Persicobacter psychrovividus: one gene and its partner. The protein of the gene in region 2 interacts with the protein of the main gene of each other region in a pairwise test. Links are inferred from orthologs where the notes say so. Each region holds a gene or a part of one and is shown on either strand. Other genes may lie near its edges.

What was found.
Region 1: the proteins of AABK40_RS02065 (region 2) and topA interact in binary tests that used the Escherichia coli proteins (3 or more experiments, as listed by UniProt). The link is inferred for Persicobacter psychrovividus from one-to-one orthologs.

The regions. Positions count from the first base shown.
Region 1 is NZ_AP025292.1:960,357-976,874, reverse strand. Bases 3,719-6,854 are described here. They hold topA (type I DNA topoisomerase), read right to left. Parts: upstream 6,468-6,854; coding sequence 3,969-6,467; downstream 3,719-3,968. Other genes in these bases: ppk2 (polyphosphate kinase 2), read left to right, coding at 3,719-3,920. Outside these bases: AABK40_RS04435 (site-2 protease family protein), read right to left, coding at 1-760; AABK40_RS04430 (HAD family hydrolase), read right to left, coding at 911-1,543; AABK40_RS04425 (uracil-xanthine permease family protein), read left to right, coding at 1,764-2,984; more of ppk2, read left to right, coding at 3,120-3,718; AABK40_RS04410 (SixA phosphatase family protein), read left to right, coding at 6,924-7,424; sucC (ADP-forming succinate--CoA ligase subunit beta), read right to left, coding at 7,532-8,722; AABK40_RS04400 (ABC transporter ATP-binding protein), read left to right, coding at 8,891-9,562; AABK40_RS04395 (MaoC family dehydratase), read left to right, coding at 9,607-10,020; gap (type I glyceraldehyde-3-phosphate dehydrogenase), read left to right, coding at 10,370-11,380; AABK40_RS04385 (DUF2490 domain-containing protein), read left to right, coding at 11,595-12,416; AABK40_RS04380 (MORN repeat-containing protein), read left to right, coding at 12,418-13,305; AABK40_RS04375 (hypothetical protein), read left to right, coding at 13,439-13,933; AABK40_RS04370 (RagB/SusD family nutrient uptake outer membrane protein), read right to left, coding at 14,013-15,374; AABK40_RS04365 (SusC/RagA family TonB-linked outer membrane protein), read right to left, coding at 15,408-16,518. UniProt on the Escherichia coli protein: Releases the supercoiling and torsional tension of DNA, which is introduced during the DNA replication and transcription, by transiently cleaving and rejoining one strand of the DNA duplex.
Region 2 is NZ_AP025292.1:465,929-482,262, reverse strand. What follows is about bases 2,147-5,098. They hold AABK40_RS02065 (YigZ family protein), read right to left. Parts: upstream 3,954-5,098; coding sequence 3,339-3,953; downstream 2,147-3,338. Other genes in these bases: AABK40_RS02060 (hypothetical protein), read right to left, coding at 4,016-5,098; AABK40_RS02070 (3'-5' exonuclease), read left to right, coding at 2,697-3,284; nhaC (Na+/H+ antiporter NhaC), read left to right, coding at 2,147-2,686. In the rest of the region: AABK40_RS02085 (replication-associated recombination protein A), read right to left, coding at 1-249; AABK40_RS02080 (Rossmann-like and DUF2520 domain-containing protein), read right to left, coding at 275-1,090; more of nhaC, read left to right, coding at 1,214-2,146; more of AABK40_RS02060, read right to left, coding at 5,099-5,137; AABK40_RS02055 (MATE family efflux transporter), read left to right, coding at 5,427-6,605; rsgA (ribosome small subunit-dependent GTPase A), read right to left, coding at 6,653-7,579; AABK40_RS02045 (3-deoxy-D-manno-octulosonic acid transferase), read right to left, coding at 7,785-9,035; AABK40_RS02040 (peroxiredoxin), read right to left, coding at 9,211-9,840; AABK40_RS02035 (Dps family protein), read right to left, coding at 9,993-10,457; AABK40_RS02030 (GNAT family N-acetyltransferase), read left to right, coding at 10,843-12,042; AABK40_RS02025 (PfkB family carbohydrate kinase), read left to right, coding at 12,312-13,229; AABK40_RS02020 (hypothetical protein), read left to right, coding at 13,307-13,789; prmC (peptide chain release factor N(5)-glutamine methyltransferase), read right to left, coding at 14,002-14,865; AABK40_RS02010 (hypothetical protein), read left to right, coding at 15,057-15,518; AABK40_RS02005 (hypothetical protein), read left to right, coding at 15,521-15,643; AABK40_RS02000 (GIN domain-containing protein), read left to right, coding at 15,859-16,334.

The DNA of each region.
Region 1 (16,518 bases), 490 kb from region 2 along the record:
CTAAAAACAACAACAGTAAAAATAACCATTTTGAAAAGATTCGGTGAGCCTTATCACCAATCAGGCCATACAGGATATGCCCGCCATCAAGCTGACCGATGGGCAATAAGTTAAGTGCGGTAAAAAACAACGACAGGTAGCCGGCAAACAGAAAGGGATAATGCATCAGTTCGTGGGCGTTGGGGATCGTCGATGGGTCGGCAACAAACAGCCAGGCGAGTCCTTTCATCAACAAATTTGAACCCAGAGAGAACCCACCGTCCCCCGCCTGATAGACGTGCTGGGCATAATCTTGCCCATATTTTAGATACTCTGGATGAATACTGTAAAGGTAGTCGATCGATGGAATATGGGTAAATCCGTAAATCAGCACGCCCACACAAACGATAAAGCCCGCAAGTGGGCCTGAGAGGCCGACATCGAAATATTTTTTTCTTGAACCGATATAGCTTTTAATTCTTATCAGTGCGCCAAAAGTCCCGAGGCTTGGGGAAATTGACATAAACCACTGCGGAATGTAGTAAGGCAGTGTGGTGTCAATCTTATGCTTTTTAGCCGTAAAATAATGTCCAAACTCATGGACGGTCAAAATCCCCAAAAAAGGCAGGGAGTAGTGAAGGCCCGCAAGAAAGTCTGGGAAGGTGAGCGTTTGTTCCCCAAAGAACCACGATTTCCCAAACATCCACTCGGCACCAGCAAGGGTGGTGGTGATCAGGGTGATGATGAACAAGCCGAGGTGTATAAATATTTTTTTTGCCATAAATCTGCTTCCACCCCACTGTGGGCGGGTGTAATTTCAATGAATAGTCAATCCGATGGAAAGTAAAAAGCCCGCTGTTTCTTCAAAAAAGAGGGCTTATGATGGTGCTCACCGTGAGGTGCGATGTGATTATCGCATTACGGTTGACCATTAATACTGAATACCGTAGTCGGCAAAAAAGGAGAAATCACCAGAATTGGGTTTCATTTGCTCCACTTGCCAGCCAAGGGCGCGGCAGGTTTTACAATTGGCCTCATTGTCGTCCACAAACAACATCTCGCTCAGGTCAATGTTTTCCTGCTCAACCACGTATTCAAAAATTGCCGGATCAGGCTTACGCATCCCTATCTCATTTGAATAGTACACTTTGTCGAACATCGCGTGCATCCCGCCTTCAAAACCATGCTGATTAACCATCCCATCGAATTGCGCAACATGAATTGCGTTGGTGTTGCTCAGCAGTAAAACCCGGTAATTTTCGCGCAGTGACTGTACCATTTCAAGCCGCTCTTTGGGTAAATCCACCAGTACTTTATTCCAGTGATCGATCAATACCTGATGTGGAACCTCCACGCCGAGTTGCGCACTGAGCCGGTTTAAAAAATCGGTATTGCTCAGCTGTCCCTTCTCATGGGCATTGAACAGGTCTGTCTCATAAATACTTTCAGAAAGGACTGCCACTGGCTTCCCCGATAATTGTGAGAAGGCCTCAATGGCACGCTGAAGGCTAATATCGAGCAAAACTGCACCAAAATCAAATATGATTGTTTTTATCTGTTTCATAAAAGCGTAAGTCTAATGCTATGATCAAATATAATTGAATCGATATAATATATCAGCCCATGTACTATATTTAATCTATCGAATAAAATATTTAATCCTTTGAACAATGAATGAAAATTGAAGCAAAATATTGTGTGGATCAAGGCATTAAACTAACAATTGTCATCGCAATCATCAGATTTTTGTCCTAAATTTCGCAAATTTTAATCTATCTATCGAAATGAAACAATCTTCAGGACAGCAAGTCGTCTTAGGTGTTCAATTCCTGTTTGTCGCCTTTGGCGCAACAGTTTTGGTACCGCTATTGGTGGGCATTGATCCCGCTGTTGCCCTATTTACTGCCGGCGTCGGAACGCTTATCTTTCACCTTATCACCAAAGGAAAAGTACCTGTATTCCTGGGCAGTAGCTTTGCGTTTATTGCACCAATTATTGCCTGTACCAAACTCTACGGACTGGAATCTACCTTCTCCGGCCTAATTGCAGTAGGTGGCGTGTATGCCGTAGCATCGGGTTTAATAAAGCTTCGTGGCTTAAAAGATGTGGAGCGCTTGTTTCCCCCTGCGGTTGTTGGGCCAGTAATTATGGTGATTGGATTGTCGCTGGCACATGTGGCCGTTGATATGGCCAAAACCAATTGGTTTGTCGCCATTGTCGTTTTATTGACCGCCATGGTGATTAACATTTATGGTAAAGGGTTTATGAAATTGGTGCCGATTTTTGGTGCACTTGTTATCGGGTATTGCCTTTCAGTAGCCCTTGACCTCTCTGGACTTTATGTTCACTTTGGTGACAAAATTATTGACTTCAGCCCAATTATTAATGCGGACTGGTTTGCTTTGCCTAAATTCATCCATCCTGAATTTAACTGGAATGCGGTATTGTTCATGCTGCCGGTCGCTTTTGCTCCTATGATTGAGCATATCGGAGATATGTACGCCATCAGTACTGTAGCGAAAAAAGACTTCGTTAAAGAGCCTGGCTTACACCGTACGTTATTAGGCGATGGTATTGCCACAGCCTTTGCGGGCTTCTTGGGAGGGCCTCCAAACACCACCTATTCTGAAGTTACAGGTGCAATTTCCCTTACAGGTGTAACCAACCCGACGATCCTTCGAATTTCCGCCATTACAGCGATCTGTTTCTCGGTCATTGGTAAAGTGAGTGGTTTTTTGAGAACGATTCCTCAGGCCGTTTTAGGGGGGATCATGTTATTGCTTTTCGGAACCATTGCCTCGGTAGGTATTGGTGCGCTGGTACAAAACAAGGATCATTTCGCACAGCCTCGTAATCAGGCGATTGCAGCGGTCATCCTGACCATCGGTATTGGTGGTGCAGTATTTCAGTTCGGTGAATTTTCTCTTTCAGGTATTGGCTTGGCCTCTTTGGTTGGGGTAGTACTGAACCTGATTCTTCCTGATAAATCGCACGCTAAAAAATAAAGTACCCCAAAAATCAAGATATTTATAAAAAGCCGGCAATTGTCGGTTTTTTTTTGATTAAAACATGGTATTTCACCACAAAATCACCAACTTCTTAGTTGTATTATTTAAGTATAATCAAAGCCAAATAGGAGTATGGAGAACCAACAGCAACCGATTAAGGTCAACAAAAAAATTTATGAAAAAGAGCTGGAGCGCCTTCAGCTTGAACTGGTAAAACTGCAAAAATGGGTCAAGAAAAAGGGCTTACGCGTTTGTGTTTTATTTGAAGGAAGAGATGCCGCCGGAAAAGGTGGAGCCATCAAGCGTATCCGTGAAAACCTGAGCCCGAGAATTTGCAAAGTGGTTGCGCTGGGTATTCCTACTGAAAAAGAGAAAACGCAATGGTACTTCCAGCGTTATGTTCACCATTTACCCGCTGCCGGAGAGATTGTCCTTTTTGACAGAAGCTGGTACAACCGCGCAGGGGTAGAACATGTGATGGGCTATTGCAGTCAGGAGCAATATGAAGAATTTTTGCGCAGCTGTCCGGAATTTGAACGTATGCTGATCCGCTCGGGGCTGATCCTTGTTAAATACTGGTTCTCTGTAAGTGATGACGAGCAGGAGAAGCGCTTCAAGGAAAGGCTTGCAACGCCCATGAAGCGATGGAAATTCTCCCCGATGGATATTAAATCCAGGGAAAAATGGATGGAATATTCGCAGGCCAAAGATCAGATGTTCTCCTATACAGACACCAAGCAGAGCCCCTGGAATGTGGTAAAGGCCGATAACAAAAAAGCGGCACGGCTGAACTGTATTGCCCACTTGCTTGATCAGATAGATTATGAGGACATTCCTGATGAGGAAATTGTCCTGCCGGAAATCGATAAAAGCAAAGGCTATATCCGGATGCCGATTTCAGAGCTGACCTATGTTCCCAAAAAATATGAATAAAAAAATCCCCGCAGCGCTTCCGTTGCGGGGATTTTTATGTTTTGCCTATTAGGCTTCCGCCTCTTTTTCCACTACTGGAGTGGCTTTTTTACGGGTGGTTGTTTTTTTTGCGGTGGTCGTTTTCTTCGCCGCGGGTTTCTTTGCTGCCGTTTTCTTGGCTGCAGGCTTTTTGGCAGTGGCTTTCTTCGCCGCTGGCTTTTTCGCTGCGGTGGTTTTCTTTGCCGCCCCTTTTTTGCCTTTTTCCGGTGTCGCTGCTTCCCACTCTACGGCCTGTTCCCAGGTAATTTCAAGAGGCGTTTCTTTAAGCTCTTTCGGAATCTTTACATTTTTCTTCCCAAACTTGATGTATGGCCCCCAGCGGCCTTTCAGCACCTGCACCTCAGGATCTTCATCAAAAGCCTTGATAAACTTCTCACGATCTGCCTGACGCTTGGCTTCAATCAGCTCAATGGCGGTATCAATTTCCACTGAAAGCGGATCATACTCTTTACCCAAAGAGACAAATTTTCCATCATGGCGAAGGTATGGCCCGAAGCGACCAATGGCCGCCACCACTTTTTTATCTTCATACATCCCCACATCACGTGGCAATTTGAAGAGCTCCAAAGCCTCCTCCAAAGTAATTTTCTCCAGATACTGCCCCTTGCGCAAGCTGGCAAACTGTGGCTTTTCTGCACCTTCCTCTTCGGAAGTTTCTCCGAGTTGTACCAATGGACCAAATCGGCCCAATCGTGCAATCACAGGCTTTCCGGTTTTAGGATCATTCCCCAATTCCCGGGCAGAGCTAATTTCACGACGGTCAATCAATTCTGCCTGTTCTACTTTGGTATGGAAACCGCTGTAAAAACTGCCGATCATCTCGTCCCAGTTTTGCTGTCCGTGAGCAATTTCATCAAATTCCTTTTCCACTTTTGCGGTGAAGGAGAAATCGACCACATTCGGGAAATATTCGACCAAGAAATCATTTACCACCATCCCAATATCTGTTGGGTATAGCTTGTTCTTCTCTGCGCCTGTCGTTTCGGTTTTATCCAAAGCCGTCAGTTGCAAATCCGAGCCCAAAATCAATTCACGGTAAGGGCGTTCCACCCCGTCGCGTGGCTCTTTCACCACATAATTTCGGCGCTGTACCGTAGAGATCGTCGGTGCATAAGTAGAAGGACGACCGATGCCTTTTTCCTCCAGTTCTTTCACCAGACTGGCCTCTGTAAATCTTGCCGGCGGACGTGTGAACCCCTGACGTGCAATCATTTCATTGAAGGCCAATTCCTGCCCCTCAGACAATGGCGGCAACATATCTTTGGATTCTTCATTTTGATCCTCATCGTCCGAAGATTCGATGTAAACCTTTAAGAAACCTTCAAAAGTAACCACCTGCCCTGTTGCCGAAAGCTCCTCGCTGCGGGTAGAAACCCCAATTTTAGCGGTCGTCTTTTCAATCTCGGCTTGTGACATCTGCGATGCAATGGCACGTTTCCAGATCAATTCGTAAAGGCGTTGCTCGTTACGCTCTCCGGTGGTGATTTTATGCTCAGCGAAATTTGTCGGACGGATGGCCTCGTGAGCCTCCTGTGCCGAAGCAGATTTCGTGGTGTATTTTCTCGTATGTGCGTATTCCTCTCCATAGGCCTGAGTCACTTCTTTTGCCGCAGCAGCCAAAGCATCATCAGATAAATTCAGGGAATCGGTACGCATATAAGTAATCTTACCGGCTTCATACAAACGCTGTGCTACCGCCATGGTTTGTGCTACCGAGAAGCCCAACTTCCGCGATGCTTCCTGCTGAAGGGTAGAAGTCGTGAACGGTGGTGCCGGAGATTTCTTACTTGGCTTTTTGGTCAGGCTGTTGATCTTGAAAGTCGCTTGCTGACAGTCGGTAAGGAAAGCGTTGGCTTCCTCCTCGGTCTTGAACCTTGCAGGCAATTCTGCATGCAGATAACGGCCTTCAGGGAGATCGAAACGTGCTTTGATCTTAAAAAATGAACTCACCTGATGCGCATCAATCGTGCGTTCGCGCTCCACGACAATACGTACTGCTACGGACTGCACACGACCCGCCGACAGGCCGGCCTTAATTTTTTTCCATAAAACTGGCGAAAGCTCAAAACCCACCAAGCGGTCAAGGACCCTTCGTGCCTGTTGTGCATTCACCAGGTTTTCATCGATGGTCCGTGGATTGTTAATCGCCTTGACAATCGCATTTTTGGTAATTTCATGAAAGACAATCCGTTTGGTACGCTCATCTTCCAATTTTAAGGTTTCTTTCAAGTGCCATGAAATCGCCTCTCCCTCACGGTCATCATCGGATGCGAGATAGACCAATTCGGCATCCTTGGCTAATTTTTTCAGGTCACGAATAACCTCCTTCTTGTCAGCACTTACTTCATAGGTCGGCTTAAAACCATTCTCTATATCAATGGCATTGTTCCCCTTGGGCAAATCCCGAACGTGCCCAAAGCTCGAAACAACTTTATAGTCCTCTCCCAAATAGCCTTCAATGGTCTTGGCCTTGGCAGGGGACTCCACTATTACCAAATTTTTCTGCATCGTTACAGCACAGGTTATATTCCGATGCCCATTTCTATAAGGCACCCTAAAAACAAAAATAGAATATGCACTAATTATTGAACAAATTCAACATTGAAGTACTCATTTGACTGGTGCATATCTACAAACATAGGTTTAAATTTGTCGGTTTTTCAAATAAATACAAGAGAAAATTATCCCTCTGCCTAAAAAAAATAAATAATTACGTCCATTTTTAAGCTAAAACAACCTATAAACCTTTAATTAGAACCTATTGATTATCAACTATTTGAAAACGCAAAACATCCCAACATTCTTCCTGTTTGAAAAAAAATAACGGCCTCAGGTAGAAATCTATTCCTAAATCCACTTTAAATAATCAAAAATTTAGATTATTTCGCATTAGGAATCCGCTATCTTAAAGAAAGAGGAATGGGCGTATTCCTTCATTGAACAGATTGCTTTATTTATTACTATATGCAGAACACGACCAAGACTTTACTGCTGATCAGACATGCAGAAGCACAGGAAGCTCATTATCATGAGCCGGACATCAAAAGAACGCTCACACAACATGGCATTCGTTCAGCCGCCAAGCTTGGGGAACACCTCAAACAGCAAAACTGTGTTTTTGACCACCTGATGGTGTCCACTGCTTTTAGAACTGAGATGACCGCCAAGCTGATCGCGGAACAGTTCGATTGGCCAATGAATAAAATTGAATATAGCGAAGAGTTGTATAATGCCTCGCCACGGGTCTTGTTGCAAAGTATTTGCAGTGCCCCTGAGGAAGTCAATACATTAGCCGTTGTGGCACATTACCCTGGGCTGCCGCATCTTGCAGAAGTCCTGACCAACAAAGAAATGCCCTTTCTTCAGCCGGCAGGTGTGATAAAAATAAGCCTTGAGGTGGATCACTGGCAGGAAGTATCGGAAGGCACAGGCACATTGATCGAGGTGATTAATGAGCTTTCTTAAAAGCGTGTTTAAACCAGAACATTCTCTTTTCCGCTGATAGAAAAAAAGCATAAAAAAAAGGCTGATAACTTCAAGTATCAGCCTTTTATTGTAATTATAATGGTCGATTATACCAATGCCTCTTTAACGCAATCTGCTGCATCTTTCAGTAAAATAGCAGAAACCACACGCAAACCGGACTCCTCGATAATCTTCGCTCCTTCTTCAGCATTTGTTCCCTGAAGACGAACAATAATCGGAATATCAATTTGGCCGATATTTTTGTAAGCTTCCACCACACCACTTGCTACACGGTCACAACGTACGATACCACCAAAAATATTGATCAAAATCGCTTTAACGTTCGGGTCCTGAAGGATAATGCGGAAACCAGCTTCTACTGTTTGTGCATTTGCCCCACCCCCAACATCAAGGAAGTTTGCAGGCTCACCACCTGAAAGCTTAATCATGTCCATGGTGGCCATTGCCAAACCGGCACCGTTCACCATACAGCCTACATTACCATCCAGCTTCACGTAGTTCAAGCCCGATTTTGAAGCTTCCACTTCCAAAGGATCTTCCTCCGACTCATCACGCAAAGCAATAAAATCTTTATGACGGTACAAAGCGTTATCGTCCAGGTTGATCTTAGCATCCACCGCAATAATTGCATCATCCGAGGCCTTCAATACCGGGTTAATTTCCACCTGTGAAGCATCGATTCCACGGTAAGCCTTATAAATGTTGGTAATGAACTTGATCATATTCTTCAGTGCCAAACCTTCCAAGCCTAAAGCGAAAGCCACTTTTCTTGCCTGATAAGCCTGTAAACCCACCTTAGGATCAACCCACTCTTTAATGATTTTTTCCGGCGTTTGTTCCGCTACTTCTTCAATGTCCACACCACCTTCGGTAGATGCCATGATAACGTCACAGCCTTTGGCACGATCCAGCAGTACACTCAGGTAAATTTCTGAAGGCTCCGATGCGCCAGGGTAGTAAACATCCTCTGAAACGATGATCTTGTTGACCTTTTTCCCTTCAGGGCCTGTTTGGGGAGTCACCAACTGCATCCCGATGATCTGGTCCGCTAACTGATACACCTCTTCCACATTTTTGGCGATTTTCACCCCGCCGCCTTTTCCACGGCCACCGGCGTGAATCTGCGCTTTTAAAACAAATACAGCCGTTTTTGTTTCTTCAAATAATTGACGTGCTGCATTGACAGCCACCTCGGGAGTTTCTGCCAATTTCTGTGCAGGAACCACCACGCCGTAGCTTTTTAATATGTCTTTTGCTTGATATTCGTGAATATTCATGGTTGTTGGGTTATTATTTGCTTGTCTTTCAACTAAAGTAAGTTAATTGAGGAAAATTACCAAAGATTTGCCCCGCAAGGAAACAGGATAAAGCTTGAATTTTTTATATGTTTGTAGCTTCTGAACCACAAGTGAGTAATTATCACGATAAAACAGGCACTAAGGCAAATGTTAAAAGCTAAAAATATTCACCGAAAATACGGCCACCTTGAGGTACTCAAAGGGGTGGACCTGCTGGTAAAAAAAGGAGAGATCGTTTCTATAGTAGGTGCATCGGGCGCAGGAAAAAGCACCCTGCTGCAAATTATCGGAACCCTCGACCATGCCGACTCCGGTGAAGTGTACATTGCCAATCAGGAAATTGGCCAGCTGAACAAAGATGGGCTTGCACGGTTTAGAAACCAGAAGATTGGATTTATCTTTCAGTTCCATAACCTGTTGCCGGAGTTTTCTGCCATAGAGAATGTCTGTTTACCCGCTTTTCTTGCTGGTACTGATAAAGAAACCGCAGAACTTGAAGCACAGCACCTGCTCGATCGTCTTGGGCTTGGACACCGAATGAACCATAAGCCGGGAGAACTTTCTGGGGGTGAGCAACAGCGTGTGGCAGTGGCCAGGGCACTGATCAACAAGCCGGACATTATTTTTGCTGACGAACCTTCGGGTAACCTCGACAGCATTGGCGCTCAGAACTTGCACGCACTTTTCTTTGAATTGCGTGATGAGCTCGACCTGACCTTCGTGATCGTAACTCACAACCCCGAGCTGGCAGATATGACCGACCGTAAATTGACCATGGTGGACGGACAAATTATCGAAAACCATTCACCTAACGAATAATTTATTTACATTTGCGCTGAGTAAATACATCATTATTTTAGATCATGATTTTAAAAGTAGGAGATCAATACCATTACGATTTTTCCATTAGTCAGGAAGAAGTGAACGAATTTGCAAGGATTACCGGGGATACCAATCCTGTACACATTGATCCTGAGTTTGCAAAAACATCAGAATTTGGCAGAACAGTAATTCATGGCGTTTTTGGTCTTTCCATCATTTCAAGAGTGATGGGAACGCAATGGCCAGGCGAGGGATCCTTGTATCTTGGGCAAAACATTGAGTTCAAAGGACCGATGTATCCTGGAGACCAATACCGCATTGAGTTGGAAGTGAAACGCGTGATCGGCCGAGTGCATATCGCCGTTGTTGAAACCAACATCCGACATATTGAATCTGGAAAAATCGTTGTAAAAGGTGAGGCTAAAGCTATGAACAAAAAAACTTTTGTTTCTTAATAGCCCTCCTTTATCATAAAACACGCACAGCTCGGCAACCATGCCGGGCTGTTGTTGTTTAGAAGAAATCCCACTTTTTTTTACACCCGTATTTTCACCCTTTTTAGCGGCAAAAAAAGCGCCGTGTACCTTTTTTCAGAAAAAAACACCACTGCCAACTTGGCAAAATCAGCACCACAATTTCCCCAAAAAATGCCGATACAGCGCGTATAAGCCGATTATTATACCGATCATTCAAAACGTGATACAGATCATAAAAATAAACCACATGATTCGGTTTGAAAATTCAATGGAACTCCTACATTTGTGTCATAACAAAGTTAACCATTCACAAAAAATATAATTAGTGATGTCTAAAATCAAGGTTGGTATTAACGGTTTCGGCCGTATCGGTCGTTTGGCTTTTCGCGTAGCGATGGCTGACGCAAACGTAGAAGTAGTAGGAATTAATGACTTGTTGGATGTAGATTACATCGCATACATGTTGAAGTATGACTCTACTCACGGTCGTTATGCTGGTACTGTAGAAGTTAAAGATGGTAACTTGGTTGTTGATGGCCAAGAAATCCGCGTTTCTTCAGAGCGTAACCCTGCTGATTTGAAATGGGATGCGATCTCTGCTGAGTACGTAATCGAGTCTACTGGTATTTTCTTGACTAAAGAATCTGCTCAAGCTCACGTTGATGCTGGTGCGAAATTCGTTGTAATGTCTGCTCCTTCTAAGGACGACACTCCAATGTTCGTAATGGGCGTTAACCACACTTCATACGAAAAAGGTACTGTATTCGCTTCTAACGCGTCTTGTACTACTAACTGTTTGGCTCCAATCGCTAAGGTATTGAATGACAAATTCGGTATCAAAGACGGTTTGATGACAACTGTACACGCAACTACTGCAACTCAAAAAACTGTTGACGGTCCTTCTATGAAAGACTGGAGAGGTGGACGTGGTGCTGGACAAAACATCATCCCTTCATCTACAGGTGCTGCTAAAGCGGTAGGTAAAGTAATTCCAGAATTGAACGGTAAATTGACTGGTATGGCTTTCCGCGTACCAACTCCTACTGTTTCTGTAGTTGATTTGACTGTAAACTTGGAGAAAGCTGCTTCATACGAAGATATCAAAGCTGCAATGAAATCTGCTTCTGAGAACGAAATGGCAGGTGTATTGGGTTACACTGAGGATGCAGTTGTTTCAACTGACTTCCAAACTGACGCTCGTACTTCTATCTTCGATGCTAACGCTGGTATCGCATTGACTGACACTTTCGTTAAAGTTGTATCTTGGTATGACAACGAGTGGGGTTACTCAAACAAAGTTATCGAGTTGATCAAACACATGAAATCTGTAAACGGATAATTTATCCTTCAGATAAAACATTAAGCCAATCCTCTTCGGATTGGCTTTTTTTATGCCCAAAAACGCCCCTTCTTCCGATTGCGAATATCCCGATTCGTAAATTTTAATGATATTTTGTTGTCTTCTGCTTTATTTGCCGTAATTTTCGGCTCTGAAACTCATACCTCAACCTTGAGTCTCCTGTTTTGCATGTCTGGGGATAACAAACATCTATATGCTTAAGAATTTTATTGCAACACTCGTACTCACCCTACTCCTACTCCCACAACTTGTTCATGCACAAAAAGCGGCCGCTCAGCCTTCCGTTACCACTATGGAGGAAACCGGCCTTTGGTTTGGTGCCTACCTGAAGTTTCAATTTTCGGAAAGGCTCGGCTACTATGGCGAACACCACTGGCGGGTACGTAACGACCTCGACGATGTGTGGTCATTTTATGGCCGAAAACGTCAGATGTACAACCGTTTCGGTCTGAACATCTTCTTCAATGAGTATTTCGAAGGCGTAATAGGCCCGACCCTCGTGATGAACTTCACGCCTGAAACAGGAAATGAAGAGTTTGAAAAAGTGACTTATGAACCACGGATATGGCACCAATGGCTATTAAAAATGCCAGCCATGGGACGGTTTAAGTTCTACCATCAGTTTCGTTTTGAACACCGCTGGAAAAGGAAGAATGATGTAGGGGAAGAACACGATTACACCAACCGATATCGTTATAAGCTTTTTGCTTATATTCCGCTGAACTCCAAGAAAATCAAGGAGAAAACCCTCTATTTCTCTCCCAGTGCAGAGATATTTATGCACAGTGGGGAATCCATTGGCGCGAATCCGATGGAAGATTTCCGAACTTACAATGGCCTTGGTTATGTATTAAATAACAATGTCACCTTCTTCGTTGGACACATGTATACCCTCGGGCAAAAGTCGAGCGGTTATGAATACAAGTCCAGTCACATTTTCAGATTCAATGTTTTCATCGGTATGGATTTCCGCAAATCTGGCGACCTATTACCAAAAATCAACCTGGGATACTAATATGAAGAAATTACCGCTGATACAACTATTCTTAATTATTGCACTCGGGATATCTATTCTTGCCAATTTTCTGTTGCTTAACAGAGAGGAGCAGGAAGTGGATCCAAAGCAGGTGCAATTGCTGGAATACTACGAGATAAAGAGAAATGCCGACAGTCTGATGCTCAGTGGGGAATATTCAAAAGCACTTGAAAGATACCAAGAAGCCAACAGCCTGCGTCCTGCAACCTTCTCTTCTTATGTCGATAGCATGACCATTGCGCTCAGCAATGACCTGCACGACCATATAGCCCTTGGCGACCGATTGTCTAATCACCTTAAAAAATACCAGGGCAAGGAGAATATTTTAGCCAAAGACACCCTAAAAAAGAAACAGATGATCAGTCACCTTGAATTGCAGTGGGACAGCCTACTGATCAAGCACAATCATCATCTGCAGTTGCTGGAAGAGGCAGAGGGGAAAATTGCCAAGCTGGAGCTTAACCTCCACCAGGCCAATAAGTCGGTGTTGATGAAGACCTTCAAAAATCAGGACGGCGTGGAGGTCAAATATATTGGCCACACCATCAATGATCAGGCAGAAGGCTATGGCTACGCGATCTTCGACAAGAAAGGCTTTTACGAAGGGCATTGGGCGCATAACAAGCGAAATGGAAAGGGTACCTATTATTGGGCCAACGGCGACATTTACAAGGGAGAATATGTAGATGGCAAACGTTCGGGAATAGGAACTTATCACTTTAGCTCAGGGGAAAAATACATTGGAGGCTGGAAAAATGACCTGCGCGATGGCGAAGGAAAAATCATCGATGCCAAAGGTAAGGAGGTTGCTTCGGGCACCTGGGTAAAGGATGAGTTGCAGAAGGATAAGACTAAAAAGAAGAAATAAGAAAGATAGATTTTCATCAAAAGGACGTTGCGTGCAGCGTCCTTTTTTTATGGCATAAATTTCCTTTTTCACCAAAGGCACTTACAATGCACTCACCACTCATTTCTTTGTGGAAAACAAAAGAATTCACAATATGACTGCGAACTACTCACTTGACAAAAAGTACCTCACTGCTGAGGATGGAACGAAATATTTGGCCGTTTATAATGGTGAAGGAGGCCTCGACCTTTATGACACCAAAAGGATCGTAAAAAGAAAAGATTTTGAGGATGATACAGATTATGCAATTGGGAAATACAATACTGCAGAGAAATTTGAAAAGCTGATCGGCAAATACAAAGCTTTGGTCGAGGGAGAAGTTGGCCATGATGAGGATATGGTTTATGTTTCTTTCAAGGATGGTAGTGAATTGCGCATCTCAAACTACATCGACTTATCATTTATTCCACCGATGTCCGATTATCCATACAGCTCCAAACAGTATGTTTTTTGTGAGGGATTCACCGAATACTTATTTATGAAAGAGGAAGAGATTGAAGCAGATAATGAAAGGGAGCGAAAACTAATCAGGTCCTATATTGCGTTGGCTCGATTGCTCAGCAGGCATTTTGAGTTGACGGCAATTTAGCTGGTACCTTGAAAATCAATGACAAAAAAAGAGGTGCCGAAGCACCTCTTTCACATCCATTATTCAACAATAGGGTCGTTTAATAGCCATCATTTTGTCTTAAATTCCCATCTGCAAGGTTAATCTCGCGGTTAGGAATAGGGAATAACAAGTGGTGATCGCTGATTGGCGTAGTAATATTTTCACTTTCCAAATACGCCTTAATGGTTTCAATCGCATTACCGTATCGTTTTAAGTCGAACCAGCGATGTCCTTCAAAAGCAAGCTCAAGGCGACGTTCAAGGGCTATTCCATCGATCAGTTCCTGCTGAGTGGCGAAAGTTTTTGGGGCAAGCCCAGCACGTGTACGAATCTGATTAACAATATCAACGGCTTCAGTATTCATGCCTTCATTGGCCAACAGTTCCGCATAAAGCAAAATCACATCAGCATAGCGCAAAGCCACCCAGTCCACACCAGACTGCTCATTGCTGATGCCCACAGAATTGTATTTATCAACAACCATTTTACCACCGTCTTCACCAACACTGGCATCCTTCCGCAGATCACCATCCTCGTAGGTATTCAGGATATCGGTTGTAGCCATCACACCACCAAACTCTCCTTTAGAGCTGAAGGTATAGGAGAAAGTCTGATGCTCGTTGTCACTTGCCACATAACGAACGGCGAACAAGATTTCGTTGTTCATCTCCACCTCAAACACCTCTTTGTAGTTCTCCTGCAATTTAAAATTACCACTGTCCATGATTTCCTTCAAAAGGGTTTTCGCTGACACGTCATCACCTGAAGAAAGATAGGCTTTTGCCAAAATCCCCTTGGCCGACCAGGCTGTTGCGCGGCCCAACTCATCCGACGAATAACTATCAGGCAACAAGGTCGCGGCTTCTTTCAGGTCGGCGATCACCTGGGCATAAATATCAGCCTCGGGTGTATTGGCCATTTCGGCATAATCAGCATGTCCGATCGTCTTTAAGATCAGTGGCGAGCTGCCATAAATCTGCACCATTTGGTGGTAAACATAGGCCCTGATGAACAACACTTCACCTTTCAGCTGATCACGTTTCGCTCCTTCCTCTACCACTTCTATATTCTCCAAAACCATATTGGCGCGGTTGATGGTCGAATAACAGATGCGCCAGTAATCATAGAAAAAGCCAGTAAAGGGGTCAAAAGTAAAGGCATTCATCTCTGCATAGAATCCTTCCGTTCCTGGGAAAGTATTGTCGTCCACAATTCCCTCGATCGACCAGGCGATATTGGTCAGTTCCTGCAAGCCATCATACACTCCGATCACGGCAGACTCCACCTCTTCGGTATTCTCAAAGAAGTTGTTTTCACCAATTGAACTTGGTGGGGTAAGCGTCAGAAAATCTGAACAACTGCTCAGTCCCGACATCATGAAAGCAGCCAAAAGGCCACAAAAAATATTTTTAAGTTTCATGTTCTTAATCTTAAACGGTCAAAAAATAGGTCTTTAAAAATCAAGCTTTACACCCAAAGAGAAGCTTTTGGCCAATGGCATTGGACCACGCTGGTAACCTCGTGTATAAGCTGATTCTGTGTTGGCGTTGATCCCTTCAGGGTTAAGACCTGTATATTCGCTTGAAGTCAGATAAAGTAAGTTGCTGCCTGCGAAGAATACGCGAAGGTTCCTGATATGCTCGCTTTGCAGTGGGAAAGTGTAACCAAAGTTCAGGTTACGCAAAGCCACATAGGAAGCATCCTGCACGTGCCAGTCTGTTTCTGTTTTTCTCACGGTCAAACCGTCAGGATCATCCAAACCGATTTTATCGTTGGTACCTGCCCAGTGGGTTTGCAAATAGTGGTCATCAATATTGAAAACCGATGCACCATGCGATCCCTGGAAGGTAAAACTTAAATCGAACTGCTTGTATCGAACCGTGTTGGTCAATCCCCAAACGAAATCTGGATTGGCTTTACCCAAAACTTCCATATCATTCTCATCAATCACACCGTCACCGTTCAAGTCCTGCGCATACACATTGTTTGCCTGCAAACCGATTGGCCAGTAAAGGCCGAACTCTTCATCAGTAAGTTCACGCTTCACTCGGTAGCCATAGAATTGAGAGATTGGCGAACCTACCTGCGTCAGGAAGTGATTCGGACGCTTAGATTCTGTGGTAGACTGAAAGGAATCATGCTGACCGAAATTCAACACCTCATTTTTAGTGGTGGTAAGAGTTGCGGTGGTTTCCCAGGAGAAATCATCCTTCACAATGTTACGGGTGGTCAGTTCAATTTCCACCCCACTGTTGCGTACTTTTCCGTGGTTTACCCAAAGGGTTTCAAAACCCGACATCGACGGAATATCCATGTTCAGCAGCAACTGGTCTGTTGTTGATGAATAATATTGAACGCCCAGATACACACGGTTTTCGAACAAACCAATGTTCACCCCACCATTGTACTCAAAGGTTCTCTCCCAGCCCAAATCTGGGTTACTCTTGTTGTTCAGCACATAACCTGGCACCACATTATCGCTACCCGTTACATAGTTTCCAGAGGCCATATTACCAATGTGCAAATAATCGCCGATGGCATTGTTACCTGTTGCACCGTAAGAA
Region 2 (16,334 bases):
TTTTACTCCAGAACTGATCGCACTCAGGGTAGCAAAAGGCATTTTCACCGTTTCCGCCATAATCTGCGCAAGGGTGGTTTTCCCGACACCTGGAGGCCCCCATAAAATCAGGGAGGGAATCATGCCTGTATTCAGCGCACTTCTGAGAATTCCCGCCGAACCGACAAGGTGCTGCTGCCCGACCATCTCATCAATGGATGTCGGGCGGAGCCTTTCGGCCAGTGGCCGCTGTTGGTTATTTCCTATCATTATTTTTTCGTTTTCTACTTCCCGATCAAATATCCCAGCCAGACCTTTCCTCCTTCTTATGATATTCGTCAATAATCTGCTGACTGATCTCCTGGTACATTTCTGCCCACTCCTGCTGCTCATCCATCAGTTCAAGGTGCGCATCGAGGGTTTTAATGTCCTTCCGCACAGCAGGGCCTGTTTGTGCCGCTTTAGGGCCAATCTCCAGTGTTTTGTTAATTGTTTCAGCAATCAGGGGGTGCATCAGTTCAAAGGACAGGTTTTGCTGTTCCATGATCTGTGCCGACCTTAGCATCATAAAGTTGGTAAAATTACAGGCAAAAACCGCTGAAAGGTGAATATGCTTTCGCTGTTTGGAGTCCACTTCTTTCACGGTATGGCTAATGGTTTCTGCCAGTCTTACCAGCCGTGCTGTCGCCCATTTTTCTGATGTTTCAATTAAAAAAGGCACTTCTTCAATATCGATTTCCTTCCCCTTTGTAAAGGTCTGCAAAGGGTAGAACACTCCATGTGCATCGGCAGCAGCATACTCCAGTTCATTCATGGGCATTGCACCCGAAGTGTGGGCCAGTACGGTACCATCAGGAAGGATGATATCTTTGGCAATTTCAGCAATGGCCTGATCGCTGACACATACCAGAATGACATCCAGATCGGCGGAAGAAAAGTCAAGATCATGGTGCCACTCCGCATTGAACAACCGATCGAGCATTTGTTTTCCACGCTTTTTGTCCCGACCATAAAGGGCCGTGATGTGATGGCCGGCGTTTTCAAGTGCGGGCCCGAGGTGCCACGCCACATTACCAGTACCAATTAGCGCTATATTATAAAACTTTTTCATAACGTTTTGTTATATTTATACATAATCTTGAAATTTCCTCTGTCAAGATCAAGCAAAGCACATTTTTTGAACCCAAATTTGCACGCAATAAAATCACGCAATCATTTTACAAAAATAATATAGATGGACAATAAGTTGCACAAAAAGCCGTCACTTATACAAGCACTCTTGCCTGTAATGTTACTGATCGGGATGCTTTCGGCCAATGTGGCGATCTTTAGCGACAATGCTACCTACGGACCGAACCAAATCGCCCTTATTCTTGCTGCTGCACTTGCTGGGCTTGTAGGCATGAAACTCAATTATACCTGGGAACAGATGGAGGACGGGATTGTCCTGAGTATCAAATCCGCCTTACCTGCCATTCTGATCCTCCTACTGATCGGATCCCTTTCGGGAACCTGGCTGCTCAGTGGTGTTGTGCCCTCGTTGATTTACTACGGACTTGGCATCCTGACCCCAAAGATTTTCCTTTTTGCCACCGTGATCATCTGTGCAATTGCTTCTGTTGCCATTGGCAGTTCCTGGACCACCATCGCCACCATCGGTATTGCCCTTCTGGGGATTGGTACCGCCCTTGGCTTTGACAAACCCATGATCGCTGGCGCCATTATTTCAGGTGCTTATTTTGGAGATAAAGTATCGCCGATGTCGGACACCACCAACCTGGCCCCTGCCATGGCTGGTACCGACCTGTTTACGCATATCCGAAGCATGATGTACACCACCATCCCGTCGATCGTCATTACACTGATCATCTTTTTGGTCATGGGATTTCAGCATTCTTCGGTCGCTAACCCAGATAATATCGAAGGGATCCGCCAGAGTATTTTAGCCACTTTTGATGTTACCCCATGGTTGTTTCTGGTTCCATTGGCAGTATTGGTGCTGGTACTGAAAAAAGTTCCTGCAATTCCTGCATTATTGATCGGAACATTGCTTGGCGCATTGTTTGCCTTAATTTTTCAACCTAATTTGCTGCATGAAGTGGCGGGTAAAGACAAAAGCTTTTGGGCGGCAAGTTATGCAGCGCTAAGCCGTTCAATGTTTACCGAGATTTCTATTCATACCAATAACATACAGGTGAATGAATTGCTGACCTCAAAAGGGATGTCAGGGATGCTGAACACGATTTGGCTGATCATGTGTGCGATGATTTTTGGTGGGATTATGGAGTCTACAGGTTTACTGCAACGTATTACGCAGGCGGTTATCGGCAAGGTCAACTCTATTGGTGGACTCATTGCCTCAACCTCTGTTTCGTGTATTTTCTTCAATACCACCGCTTCAGACCAATATTTATCAATTGTAGTGCCTGGCAGGATGTTTGCAGACGTATATCGCAAACGTGGCATCCGACCTGAGGTATTGTCGAGAACGCTGGAAGATTCAGGGACTGTTACTTCGGTACTGATACCATGGAATACCTGCGGTGCTTACCAAGCCTCGGTGTTGTCAGTTGCTACTTTTGCTTATTTACCTTACTGCTTCTTTAATATCCTCAGCCCGATTGTTACGATCATCTTTGGCTATTTATTCGTTAAAGCTGATTTGCCCAAGTCGGAAATCGAGGAGGTACCGGCAGCAGTAGATTAAGTATGATTTTATGTATCAAAAAGAAATCAGTAAAGAGGAGGTCAACGAATTACCATTGACAAAATACGAGGGAGAGATTGAACTGATCACCGATTCGGAATCTTTGGATGAAGCCCTGAAAGAAATCGAGGAGTACTCGGTGATAGGCTTCGACACAGAGACCAAACCTACTTTCCGCAGAGGCGCCAAAAACCATATCGCCCTGATTCAGATTGCCACCGAAGAAAAAGTCTATTTGATTCGGGTTCAGGAAACAGGCGTTACCCCTGCATTGGAGGATCTGCTGAGCAATCCTGACATTCACAAAATTGGTATTGCCCTTACGGATGATATCAGAGGGATGAAAGAGATTGCTGACATTTTGCCTCAGGGTTACATTGACCTGGCTACTGAAGTGAAAGCCATGGGATGGAAAGTTACGGGAGCAAGAAACCTCTCCGCCATATTTTTGAAAATTCGAATTTCCAAGAATCAGCAAACTTCCAATTGGGAGAAATCCGAGTACAGCCCACAGCAGATCGACTATGCCGCTACGGATGCATGGATCTGCCTGGAGATTTACAAAAAGATACAGGAGTATCAAGCATTAATGGCCTGAGAAAAGCCATTAAAAAAGCCATGACATTAGCGTCATGGCTTTTTTAATGTTCACCTATTTTTTATCCTCTTCTTCCAACAGCACATCTACTCCATCGATTTTTTTCAGCTTCTCAAGCACCTCGGCAAAGCGTTTTTCCCTGACCGAGATTTCCATTTCACAAAGGTTATCGAAATGCTGATTCAGAATCTGTAAATCGTATTCCTTGATCAGCTTCATCACATCATTCATACTGAGGTATTCAAACCTGAAAGGAATATCGATCATCAGGATCTTTTCGACAATTTCTCCCTCTTCAATAGCATCTGCCGCCGCAGTACGATAGGCATGTACCAAGCCGGGAACGCCCAATTTGGTGCCGCCGAAATAACGCACCACCACGATCAGCAGGTTAGTCAGGTTATGGGAGCGAATTTGCCCCAGGATAGGGTCTCCGGCAGAGTGCCCTGGTTCGCCATCATCATTGGCGCGGAACCGTTCGCCGTCATTGCCTAAAACATAAGCATAACAGTGGTGGCGGGCATCGTAGTACTGCTTCTTCAGGCCATCAATAATTTCCTTCACTTGCTCTTCTTTTTTAATGGGATAAGCAAGCCCAATAAATTTACTGCCTTTTTCTTTATAAAAACCTTCCGAGGCTTCGGCAAGGGTGAGATAAGTGTCTTTCATTCCTGCATCCATTGACTTCCCTACAAAAATAGAATGTTTATCAAAATAAACCCAATTTAACGCTACAAGGCGCCAATTTGCTGCTTATCGACATCATATTTGTTATGCTTCTGTGCCAGTTTTTTATAAGTGGCCTTTCCGGTCTGGTCATTGGTAGCGTCACAATACTTCGCCAAATTGATATAAGTAACACACAGGCCGTGATCACTCGGGTGCTCTTGCTGTTGGAAAGCCTTTTCAGCCTTGAGCAAATACTCCTTTACCTGTGGATCGGTAGGCTGATCCAAGGCTAAAAATCGCCCCATCAGCAAATTTCCTGGAGCACTAAACATGGGATTGCTGCGCTTGCTCAGGTCAAGGGCCAGTGCGACCTCTTCGCTATTTACCCGTTGCAGGTAAGCGAGGTTTTCGAGGTACATACAAGTGAAGTAAGGGTTGTTCGGATAATGCTTGTGCAGGTATTCGGAATGCTTGAATGCTTGCTGCGGTTTGGCGCCGTAATGCATCAGCAAATGGTATAAATACTGCCGTGATTCTACATCCGTAAAAATTCCTTTTTCTGTGGCAATCTCCATTTGGTGGAGCCCAAGTTCCAGATCGCCACTTTTAAAGAAAAACATAAAAGGACGATACACGGGGTTATTCTGCGGAAATTTAATGCGGTAGTAATTGTACAGCCCTGTGGTGAAGTAAAAATCAGGGAACTGATCGATTAAGTTAAAGCCCTCCTTCACGTAACTGTAAAGTACTTTGCCATAACTAATGGCTTTCATGGAGCTCCCTTCATCAAACCAATATTCAGCATACATGGCATTGAAGGTCAGGGCCACGAATTTCAGTTCGGCATCATCTGGTGCGGCTTTCAACCGTTCGGCAGTCAGGGCAATGCCCTTATCAAGGTTAGCCGTGTAGGCCTGCTCCATTTTCTCGTTCTTATGCTCAAATTTTTGTTGCCAGAACAGAATCCTTGCCTTGAGCAAATAAATGGTAGGGTCTTGTTGAAGATAAGTTTCGAGGGAGTCCGCATAGGCCTCAGCCTTTTTGAATTCAAAATTATAAGTGGCCGTCAGTCCTTCTTCAATGAAGCGCATGGCTTTTTTATCATTTCGAATTTGGGTGGTGGGCATGGCATATGAGTACAATGGCAACACGATGGCCATCATTAAAAACAAAAATCTCCGCATAATCTTTCTAAACGCTTAGTCTACTTTGGGCCATCAATTTATAATAAATGTAGGCCAAGACCTATTTAATAATTTGGTATATTATGAGTAATTAAACGATTATACCCAAACAAAAAGGCTATTTTTTTGCTATAAATAGGACTTTATGCCCATTAAAGTAAAGCTTAACCCTTAACATTAACCGACGAATATTATCGAAGCGCTAAAGATATTTAATTCAAGCTGGATCAGGAAATCGAAATTGACCCTGAGTACGCTCCTGCTAAGGATTCTCACTCAAATCGGCATCATGAAACTCTTTGCCGTGTATTTTGGACCTGCAGGTGTGGCACTGGTGGCGCACTTTCAAAACCTGGTAGAGCTCATTACCCAAATCCCCAATGAGGGGATCAACCGTGCATTGGTTCACTTTTGGGGCAACCCAACACTGGAGGATGGCCCACGCCGACGGGTATTCTATGCGGCGATTATTTACAACCTCATTGTCCTGTTTTTAGGCTTTGGGGTGTTCTTTGGTTTGAAGCATATATTCCTGAAAGAATTTATTGAACTGAACGACCTGCTGCAGCTGCCTTTTGAAGGGCTGTTTTTCACCATCATGAGCCTGCTGCTCTTGCATTTGTTCCTGATGGCAGTCATCCTCTCTCATGGGCACGCCAAAATATACACCACTTTCAGCTTGGTCAGCCTGATTTGCTCATTGATCCTTGTGGCTTATTTTGTGCAGTATAACGATCAGCAACTGGCATTACTGAGTGTAACTTTCGGGCAACTCCTGGGACTGGTTTGTGCGCTGGTATTTTCCGTTAGGCATCGGTTGGTGAGAAAGGTAAAACCAATTGAAACGAGCAAAGGCTCCATGGAGGCGATATGGAATTTCATGCTGGTAACTTTCGGTGCTTTTGTGTTTGGGAAGATGCTCGAATATGGCGTCAGGGAATGGATGATCAATGCTTATGGTCTTGAGCAGGCAGGGCAGTGGCAATCGGTGGTTAAAATATCAGAAAACTACTTTTTACTCTTCACTGGCACCGTAGGCCTGGCTTTCTTTCCGAAGGTTAATCAACTGATTTTATTCCCTGAAGAACTGAGAATTTATGTCCGTGGCGTTATTGCACTGGTTGTTCCTGTCACCCTGATAGGCAGCTTATTTATCTTTTTTGGTAAAGAATGGTTGTTGGTTGGGCTGTACAGTGAAGATTTTCTGCCTGCCAGCAAGTTTTTTCTTTATCAGCAAACGGGCGATTTCTTCCTGATTATCGCTTACCTGCTCGCTTTCATGCTTTCGGCACAGTCCAAACCTATCGCTCACCTTTCACTGCAATTCGGTGCGACGGTATTGTACCTCGTATTCATTTTTTATTTTTGTTCGAGAGATGGGCTTTTGGGAGTCGTGGAAGCCCACGCGTTAAAATCAGCGATCTATTTTGCTGTTCTGCTGTTTCTGAACCGAAGACTGGTATTATAATTCAGCAGGTGTTGTAATATTTCTACACCTGCTGAACGATTCAAATTTTATCGGCGGTTATCGTCCCCTTCCATCATACTGAGGTAACTCATATATCGACCTTCATCAATGTAGCCACGCTTTACGGCCTCGGTAACTACACAGCCAGGCTCATGGGTATGCGAACAGTTATAAAAACGACACTCGCTCATTAATGCCCTGAACTCTGGGAAATAGCCTCCAATTTCTTCCTCTTTGATGTCCATCAAACCCAGTTCTTTAATTCCTGGAGTATCGATCAAAAATGTTCCCTCTTCGATTTCAAACATTTCTGCGAAGGTGGTGGTATGAACCCCCTTATTGGCATAAGTGGAAACCTCTTGTGTCCATTGGTCAATATCTGGAGCAATGGCATTGATCAGGGTAGATTTCCCCACCCCTGAGTGCCCCGAAAGGATTGACTTCTTGCCTTCAAGCATCGCCATAAAAGCATCGAGTCCTTCTTTTTTCTTCGCTGAAAGTGACAAACACTGATAACCCAGCGACTCATAAAGCTCCATGAGTTCTTCCTGAATCTGCTGCGCCTCTGGCACCAGTAAATCCGCTTTGTTGAAAACCAAAACGGCAGGAATATGATAGGATTCACAGGAAACGAGGAATCGGTCAATAAAGCCCTGAGACGTGCGGGGCATCACTAAAGTACACACCAAAATCGCCTGGTCAAGGTTGGCACCAATGATGTGCCCATGCCGCACCTTCCTTGTAGATTTACGGATAAGATAATTCTCACGCTTTTTAATATGCGTGATCACGCCTGTTTCTTCTTCGGTATCTTCAAGCTCAAACGTAACGATATCCCCCACCGCTAAAGGGTTGGTTACCTTCAATCCTTTAATTTTGAATTTCCCCCGAAGACGGCATTGGTAAACTTCATCGGTGGTCAAATCGCGCACCTCATACCACGAGCCCGTCGAGCGCATCACTAATCCTTCCATATATTATTTTTGTCGGCTGTTTAAACTAATACTTTACCCTGATTTAACTTATCAAGTGCTTTCCAGAAATAGCTCACCTTTATATTTCAGAAAGGTGCCTGTGACAGGAAATATAAACCCTATCGATCACTGGGTACTGATCTCCGAGCACTTGTTAACAAGTAAATTTTGAAAGCATTCTTTCTTCACCTCCGAATGATTTTCATTATTTTATATAAGCTTCACAAAAGTCGAGAATTTGAGCCGTAACGCCCAAATTTTCTTCCACATATCTTCTCGACCGATCGGCGGCCTGTTGGTATTGATCCTCATCATTATACAAGGCCGCAAATTTCTCTGCAAACTCTTCACTGCGTTCAAAATCAAATGCCGCCTCCCGTGCAAGCATATCCGTAGCCTCCTGAAATTTTCTGTTTTTAGCTGAACGCCCAAAAAAGATCGGCAAACCATAGGTGGCCGCTTCCAGGATATTGTGCAAGCCGCTACCAAAAGCACCTCCCACATAGGCAAAGTCGCCATAGCGATAGACCGACGACAACATGCCGAAGTTGTCTATGATCAACACTTGTGCATCCGAAACGTTTTGTTCTGAAGCTTTGGAGTAGCGAATCACCTTGCCTGCGCATTGGTTTTCGATCTCCTTCATTTCTGACGCTTTCAGGTTATGTGGTGCAATAATAAATTTCAGGTCTGTTTTCCCACCATTGATCAGCGGAAAAATATGCACCATATCCTGCGGCCAACTGCTGCCCACCACCAATGTGCGGTGCCCCTCCGTGAAGGCCTCTACAAGCGGAAGTTTTTTGGCCTGCTGGCAGATTTCCTCTACCCGATCGAATCGGGTATCTCCCGTTTTACTGAAATTATAGACTTTAGCCTCTTCAAGCACCTCCACAGACTCCTGATTCTGTACAAAGAAATGATCGAAGCAATGCAGGGTGCGGAAAAAGAAGGCGCCGTACCACTTGAAGTAGATTTGGTCTTTTCTGAAAATGGTTGAAAATGAAAACAGGGGAATATTTTTCTGCGCCACACGTTTGAGGTAGTTGTACCAAAACTCATACTTCACAAAAAATACCACCTGAGGATTCAGCAAATCGACAAATTTCTTGGCATTCTGCCAGGTATCTATTGGCAGGTAGGTGATCAGATCTGCCTTATCGTAATCTTTACGCACTTCATAACCCGATGGGGAGAAGAAGGTCAGGACGATTTTATAATCAGGATACCGCTTTTTAAATTCTTCCAAAACTGGTCGTGCCTGTTCAAACTCTCCCAAAGATGCACAGTGAAACCAAGCCACAGGGTCGTTATAAGTTGCCCGAAAGTGCATCAGTTGTTTGAATACTGGCTTTCGGCCTTTTACAAACAGGCGCAGTTTCTTGTTAAAAAGTGCGGGAATCGGCAACAGTAATTCTGCCAGATGGAATAAAAACGAGTATAAAAATTGACCCATGCGATTATTTTGGAGCGTGGTTAAAGGACAACCTCTCTACAAGGTCTTCAGAAATAAATCTTCCTTGTGTGGTGGTTGTTTATAATTTTACGCAAAAATAAAAAAACCCTCTGAGATTATCAGAGGGTTCAGTGGCATATCTGTTAGGATCGCCAATATTTATTTGCTCGCTTGATTAGTGCGCTGAAAGGTATTCTGCTACACCTTCTTTAGTTGCTTTCATAGCGTCAGCACCTTCAGACCAGTTTGCAGGACAAACTTCGCCGTGCTCTTCTACGTGGTGTAAAGCATCTACCAAACGGATCATCTCATCGATGTTACGACCCAATGGCAAATCGTTGATTGTTTCGTGGCGTACAACACCGTTTTTGTCAATCAAGAAAGTACCACGGAAAGCTACAGGAATACCTGCGAATACCAATTCTCCTTCGTCATTGTACTCCCAGTCACCGGCCAATACACCGTAGTTGTTTGCAATTGTTTTCGACAAGTCAGCTACCAATGGGTATTTCACGCCTTCGATACCACCTTGTTTCTTAGGAGTAGTCAACCAAGCCAAGTGAGTTTCTTCTGAATCACAAGAAATACCAACAACAGCAACGTTGCGCTTCTCAAATTCTGCCAATTTTTCCTGGAAAGCCAAGATTTCAGTAGGACAAACAAAAGTAAAATCTTTTGGATAGAAGTAGAAAATTACTTCTTGCTTACCAATGTACTGCTCCAAAGAGAAGTCTTCTACGATCTCGTAACCGTTAACAACTGCTGGTGCAACAAACAATGGGGCTTTTTTTCCAACTAATGACATATTGATTATTATTTTAAGGTTTATTTTTCTTCAAACTTAATAGCTCAAAGGTATAGGGTTATTACAGTTTTACCAACAAAGCATTCTATAATTTACATTGCTTTTGCTTATTACAATATTAGTTATGTTGATACAATATTGGGCGGTGAAGTTTATCCTAAATAGGACTTCAGCATCCAGGCGGTTTTTTCCTGTCCGGCGATGTAATCACTCATCAAAGCGACTGTTCCTTCATCGTTGGCCTCTCCTGCCATTTCAAGAATTTCACGCTCTCTTTTGATCAGTGCCTGAATGTTCGACAGGGTGATTCCCACCGTATTTTCGGCATCGCTCACATCTACCGCAGGGGTAATTTCTGCCGCCTGAAGATAGTCTGCAAATGAATGCAGCGGTGATTTATCCAAAGTCAGGATACGTTCTGCCACCTCATCAATCTGCGTATGTGCCTCAGTGTATAATTCTTCAAATTTTACGTGAAGCTCAAAAAACTGAGGGCCCTTAATGTTCCAATGAAAGCCTCTTAGATTTTGATAGTAAACTTGAAAGTTGGCCAACAGGTCGTTTAACTGATCTGCTAACTGATTTGCTTTCTGTGCGTCTAATCCAATGAAATTCATAGCTATTGTGTATTTATGTTTTTATTATTTCTTTTCGATGGTTCAAAGGTAGGCAGGCTTGCTTTGCCTATCAAATCACTTCGATCAATGCATCATCAAGGATATCGATACCCGACATGAAAGCATAAACAAAGGTTTACGCTCACCAATATCATTACTCAATTTGCTGATAAGTCATGATTAATTATATAATATAAATCATATTCGACAATGACTTTGCCACCGGCGTTCCGCGGACTCATGTTGATAAAAAGTGGTCAATCAATAAATTATCCATGAAATACCATCGATATTTCGGCAGATCGTTTTCTCACCTTTGTAAAAACCTTACCTTTACCGATTGTGTAACAAAAACACTTTAGCCCCATTATAGGATCAAAGATTTATGCAATTAATCGAAGTAAATAGCCCTGCTCTGGAAAAAGCGTTTATTGACTTTCCACATCCATTATACAAAGACTACCCCGAATATATCCGTCCGCTGGACAAGGACATCGCTGTGGTGTTTAACCCACAGAAAAACACCTTTTTTAGCCATGGGGAAGCCATCCGATGGATGCTCAAAGACGATCAAGGCAAGTTTATTGGTCGGGTCGCGGCATTCTACAGCAACACCACCAAAAACAAGGACAATGACCAGCCAACAGGCGGACTGGGCTTTTTTGAATGTATTGATGAGCAGGAAGCTGCCAATACCCTTTTTGATGCCGCACAAACATGGCTGAAAGGAAAAGGCCTTGAAGCGATGGACGGCCCCATTAATTTTGGTGAGCGCGATAAATGGTGGGGATTGTTGGTTGAGGGGCATCACCGCACCGCCAACTATGAAAACAATTACCACCCGAAGTATTACCAGACCCTGTTTGAGAATTACGGCTTCAAGGTTTACTTCAAGCAATACACTTTTGGCAGAGATACTTTCGATCCCCTGCCGGATATTATCCACCGAAGGGCAGAGAAGATCCTCACCTCGGATGAATATCGCTTTGAAACCATCAAGAAAAGTCAGCTTGAGAAATACACCAAGGATTTCGTGATGGTTTATAATGATGCCTGGAAAGACTTTGAGGGAGTGGCACAACTGAGCCTCGAGCAGGCTCGTGATATTATGCAAATGATGAAGCCGATCATGGATGAGCGACTGATCTTTTTCGGTTACCACCACGATAAACCCATCTGCTTTTATGTCAACTTACCGGAAGTGAACAAAATTTTCAGGTATATGAATGGTAAATGGAACCTTTGGCAAATGCTGCGTTTCAAATACTTTCAGATGAAAGGTGTTTCCAACCGACTGATGGGGATGGTTTTTGGCGTTGCTTCGGCTTATCAGGGCAAGGGCGTTGAATCTGCCATGATCATTGAAGCGGGCAAGAATGTGATTAACCCTGAGGTACACAATTATTCGGAGCTGGAGATGAACTGGATTGGGGACTTTAACCCTGCCATGATGCACCTCGCCCGTAACCTCGGGACACGCATTGTAAAGACCCACCACACTTACCGCTATATGTTTGACCGCAACAAAGAGGTGGTAAAACACCCCCGATTAGGCTTTAAGAAAAAGCCGAAGAAAACGGAGTAGGGTCTTGTCAAACGCATAATGTCGATATTTTTTTGACTATGATTTACTTGATTAAAGGGGTTTACATGATTTATCGTTTCTGAACGGGAGAACATCCTAAAATCCTTTTTAATCATGGTAGTCATGCTCTTAAAACCATCAACAGGGCATACAGCTATTGACAAATCAGTCGTATTAAAAAATAAAAAATATAATCTGTGGAAATCTGTGTAATCTGTGGGGAAGTCCACCGCTACTCAGTTACCCACATTAAGCTAAAACATTATACCATGAGTTTATTATCTATTGGTACGGTTGCCTTCGATGCAATCGAAACGCCTTTTGGCAAAACCGACAAAATCGTCGGTGGTTCATGTACTTACATCGCCTTGGCGGCCTCTTATTTTTTGAAAGAGAAAAATAATATCGTTGCCGTTGTTGGGGATGATTTTGGCGATGATAACATTGCTGATTTGAACCGTCACGGTATCGATACGGAAGGTTTGCAGATCAAAGCAGGGGAAAAATCTTTCTTCTGGGCGGGCAAATACCACAACGACATGAACAGCCGCGATACGCTGGCCACAGAACTGAACGTTTTGGAAAACTTCGATCCTGTAATTCCTGAAAATTATCAGGATGTGAAATACCTGATGTTGGGCAACCTGACCCCTGCCATTCAGATTCAGACGATCGAGCGCATGAAAAACCGCCCGAAATTCATCGCCATGGATACGATGAACCTTTGGATGGACATTGCGATGGATGATTTGAAAAAGGCTTTGACGATGATCGACATGCTCATCATCAATGATGAAGAGGCCCGTCAGCTTTCTGGTGATTACTCACTGGTACGTGCGGCTCAAAAAATTCAGGAGATGGGACCAAAATATTTGATCATCAAGAAAGGGGAACACGGTGCTTTGTTGTTCGGTGAAAACCGTACTTTCTTTGCGCCTGCCTTGCCTTTGGAGGAAGTTTTCGATCCAACAGGAGCTGGAGACACTTTCGCAGGTGGATTGATGGGGTACCTGGCCAAAACGGACGATATCTCTTTCGATAATATGAAGCGTGCGATCATTCATGGCTCGGCAATGGCTTCTTTCACCGTAGAGAAATTCGGCCCTGAGCGTTTGCAGGATTTGGATCAGGCAACAGTGGATGCCCGTATTCAACAGTTTGTGGATCTTTCACAATTTGAATTATAAAAAGTGACTGGTGATCGGTGGCTGATGACTGAAGGAGATACGCTTCATTCGTTGGCCATCGAGCACAAAATAAAAATATGATAGAGCGCATTGAGCAGATCGAAGAGCAGGTCAATAAACTTGGACCTGAAGGCTACAAAAAATTATATCAGGAAATTCAGGAGCAACAGCCGCTTTTGATCTCCTTTTTTTTGGGCTATAAAATGGATGGCTATGACAATTACCTGCAAGGGGTGATTATGCGTGGTGTTTTCACCATCTACCTATTTTACAGGGACGAGCCTTTTTTCCAAAACACAAAACTGGGTTATAAGGAATTTCAAGAGCTGCGCGATGAGCAATTCGACTTCCTCGAATATATGGAAAGCCACCCGACGATGATTCAGGACAAAGAACTTACCCAAAAGATGATCAATGCCCTGCCTGATTTGCCACTCTATCAATACCTGATCAAAGGATTTGAGATTTCTCCTGCCTTCAGTACCCTTCCCGTAGAGGACAAGGGCACGATTGGATTGGAGTTTAAAATTTTGTTGGAGTTGATTCAGCGGAAGAAATAAACACCGCTTAATCATGTTGGAGGATTTTAAGCAACTTGATTAAAAGGATTACCATGATTTTAAATCATATTGGTTGCGGACGCTTGCCTGTGACCAACTAAATACAAAAAACCATGCTAATCCTTTATATGCCCTTCCATGCTTACCCACAAAAATAATCTGTGGAAATCTGCATAATCTGCGGACAAATAAACTCCCCGTCCATTCATTTTTTAACGCTGAGCTCGAACCATACGGTCTTTGTCATTGAGGTCTTTAAACACCTCCACATTTTTATAGCCTTTCTCTTCCAACATGGTTTTGGTTTCTGCACCATAAGCCTCATTGATTTCAAAGTATAACTTCCCGTTGGCAGTCAATTTCGTCAATGCCAAATCAGCAATTTTTTTATAAAACAATAACGGATCATTGTCTGGAACGAACAGCGCCAAATGTGGATCATATTCCAATACATTGGCATCCATGTCCGCTTTTTCCTTATCGCAGATATAAGGTGGGTTGCTGACAATAATCTCAAACTGCTGATCAAAAGGCAGCTCATCCTTCAGTACATCCATTTGTTCAAAACTCACCGCTGCATCCAAATATACTGCATTGCGTCGGGCAACAAACAGGGCTTTCTCGGAAATATCCACCGCAAAAGCATCGCAATGTGGCATCTCCAAATCAAGGGAAATAGGAATACAGCCTGTACCCGTACCAATATCAAGAATGTTGTAAAGCTCGTTGTCTTTATTCTCATCCAAGATCAACTTGATCAACTCTTCGGTTTCGGGGCGTGGCACCAGGGTATGTTCATTGACGATAAACTTATGGCCATAAAAAGGCGCAACTCCTGTAACATGCTGCAAGGGCACCCCCTGCTTCAATTCCTCCACAGCATCCCACAATTCATCATACTCCTCTTCAAGCAATGACAAACGCTCATTGGTCATCACCTTCATCTTATCAATTTCAAAAAGGTCTTCGAGTAATCCAAAGGTAACACTTTCAGCTTCACGATCCCCTAAAATGGGGGTCAGTGCCTCCGCTATATAATTTTTTAGCGCTTTCGCGCCATTGAATGCTTTTTCCATGCTGCAATTTACAAATTATCCCCTCAATCCTGCACGCGATTTACCCCAAAATAAGGCATTGATGCTCGCACTACCCCTATCCTGCATCAAATATCGTACAAAATTAATCCAACCACTGAAAAGTACATTTAACCAACCCAAGTAGCGTAAATAAAGTTCCAACTATAAAGATAATTGACAAACAATTGAATATGAGCAACTTAATTCAGGGTAACGATTTTGACATATGCCTATCGGAAGACAAAAATCCTATTTTCACCATTACCTTTCATGCCTGCTGCCAATACAGCACCATCAACAAAATTGCAGCGTCCCTTCAGCCCATGCTTCGGCGTTACCAAAGCTGTAAAATAATCTTTGACTTTCGGAAGATTTCCCCTAAATTAATGAATAGTGCGCCTTGTGATTTAACCCCATTAGCAAAGGGGTTTAAGAGTCTCAATATTTGCATGCGCTGTGTTTTTGTGAGTGGATTTTCAACTGCCAGACACAATTATCTTACAGACCAGGCAGTGAAAATTGAGGAAAAGGTCTCGCACCTGCATATTATTACCATGCCAAAACTACCAACAACAAACTATTGGCTGGAACAAGGCTGCAGTGCGAATTGCCCCATAAGCGCACGCCCTATTTTTCCAACTGAAACCTATTAAGTATGATGCTCGAAGACGGCCTGCTGGCTTTCCTCATTTCATTGGCCTTCATCACTCCTTTCACCGCAGGAGGGATTATTCTGTGGTATATCATGAGTGGCAAGCCTGAAGAGGAAAAAGAATAATTGGAGAGTGTATCCCTCCGAAAAAAGAATATCAAACTTCCCCTATCGTAAGTAGCACACTCCCGCGCCCACGCTTTCATGAAACTGCTTTCAGCTATTTTTTTGCCGATTGCTTTGATTATCATGCCTCTGATTCATACTCTCCCCCTATTTTCAAGGAATAATTTACACTTGCACAGTGTTTGTTTTTATGCCCTTAACCATAAAAAATGAACATGAAAAAGATATTCTCAAGCCTGATGATTGTTGCCCTCGCTGTGGTAGCCCTTTCAGCATGTACCACCAACGACAACCCCACAGGAGAACATATGTCGCCTTTTCACAGTGTGGAAATTGATGCCACGGGTCGAGACTTCCCCGTAACGGTTATTCAGGACGGCAGCTACTCGGTGGATATCAGCAATGGTGATTTTAATGAGTTGGACTATGCCGTAAAAGATGGCGTACTGATGATCAAGCCCCGACAAGGAGAAGAAATTGAAGGAAAAACGACCATCCACCTCGGTTATGATCTCAAAAGATTATATGTCCATAACCAAGCCGATGTCCTGCTTAAAGGGGCAATTACCACAGAAGATCAAGCCAACCTGGACATCGATACCCACAGTATTGTTAATTTTGAAGACCAACTACTGGTCAAGGACGAGTTGAAGCTGAACACTAAAAATGGCGCAAGTTTATTCATCGCTGA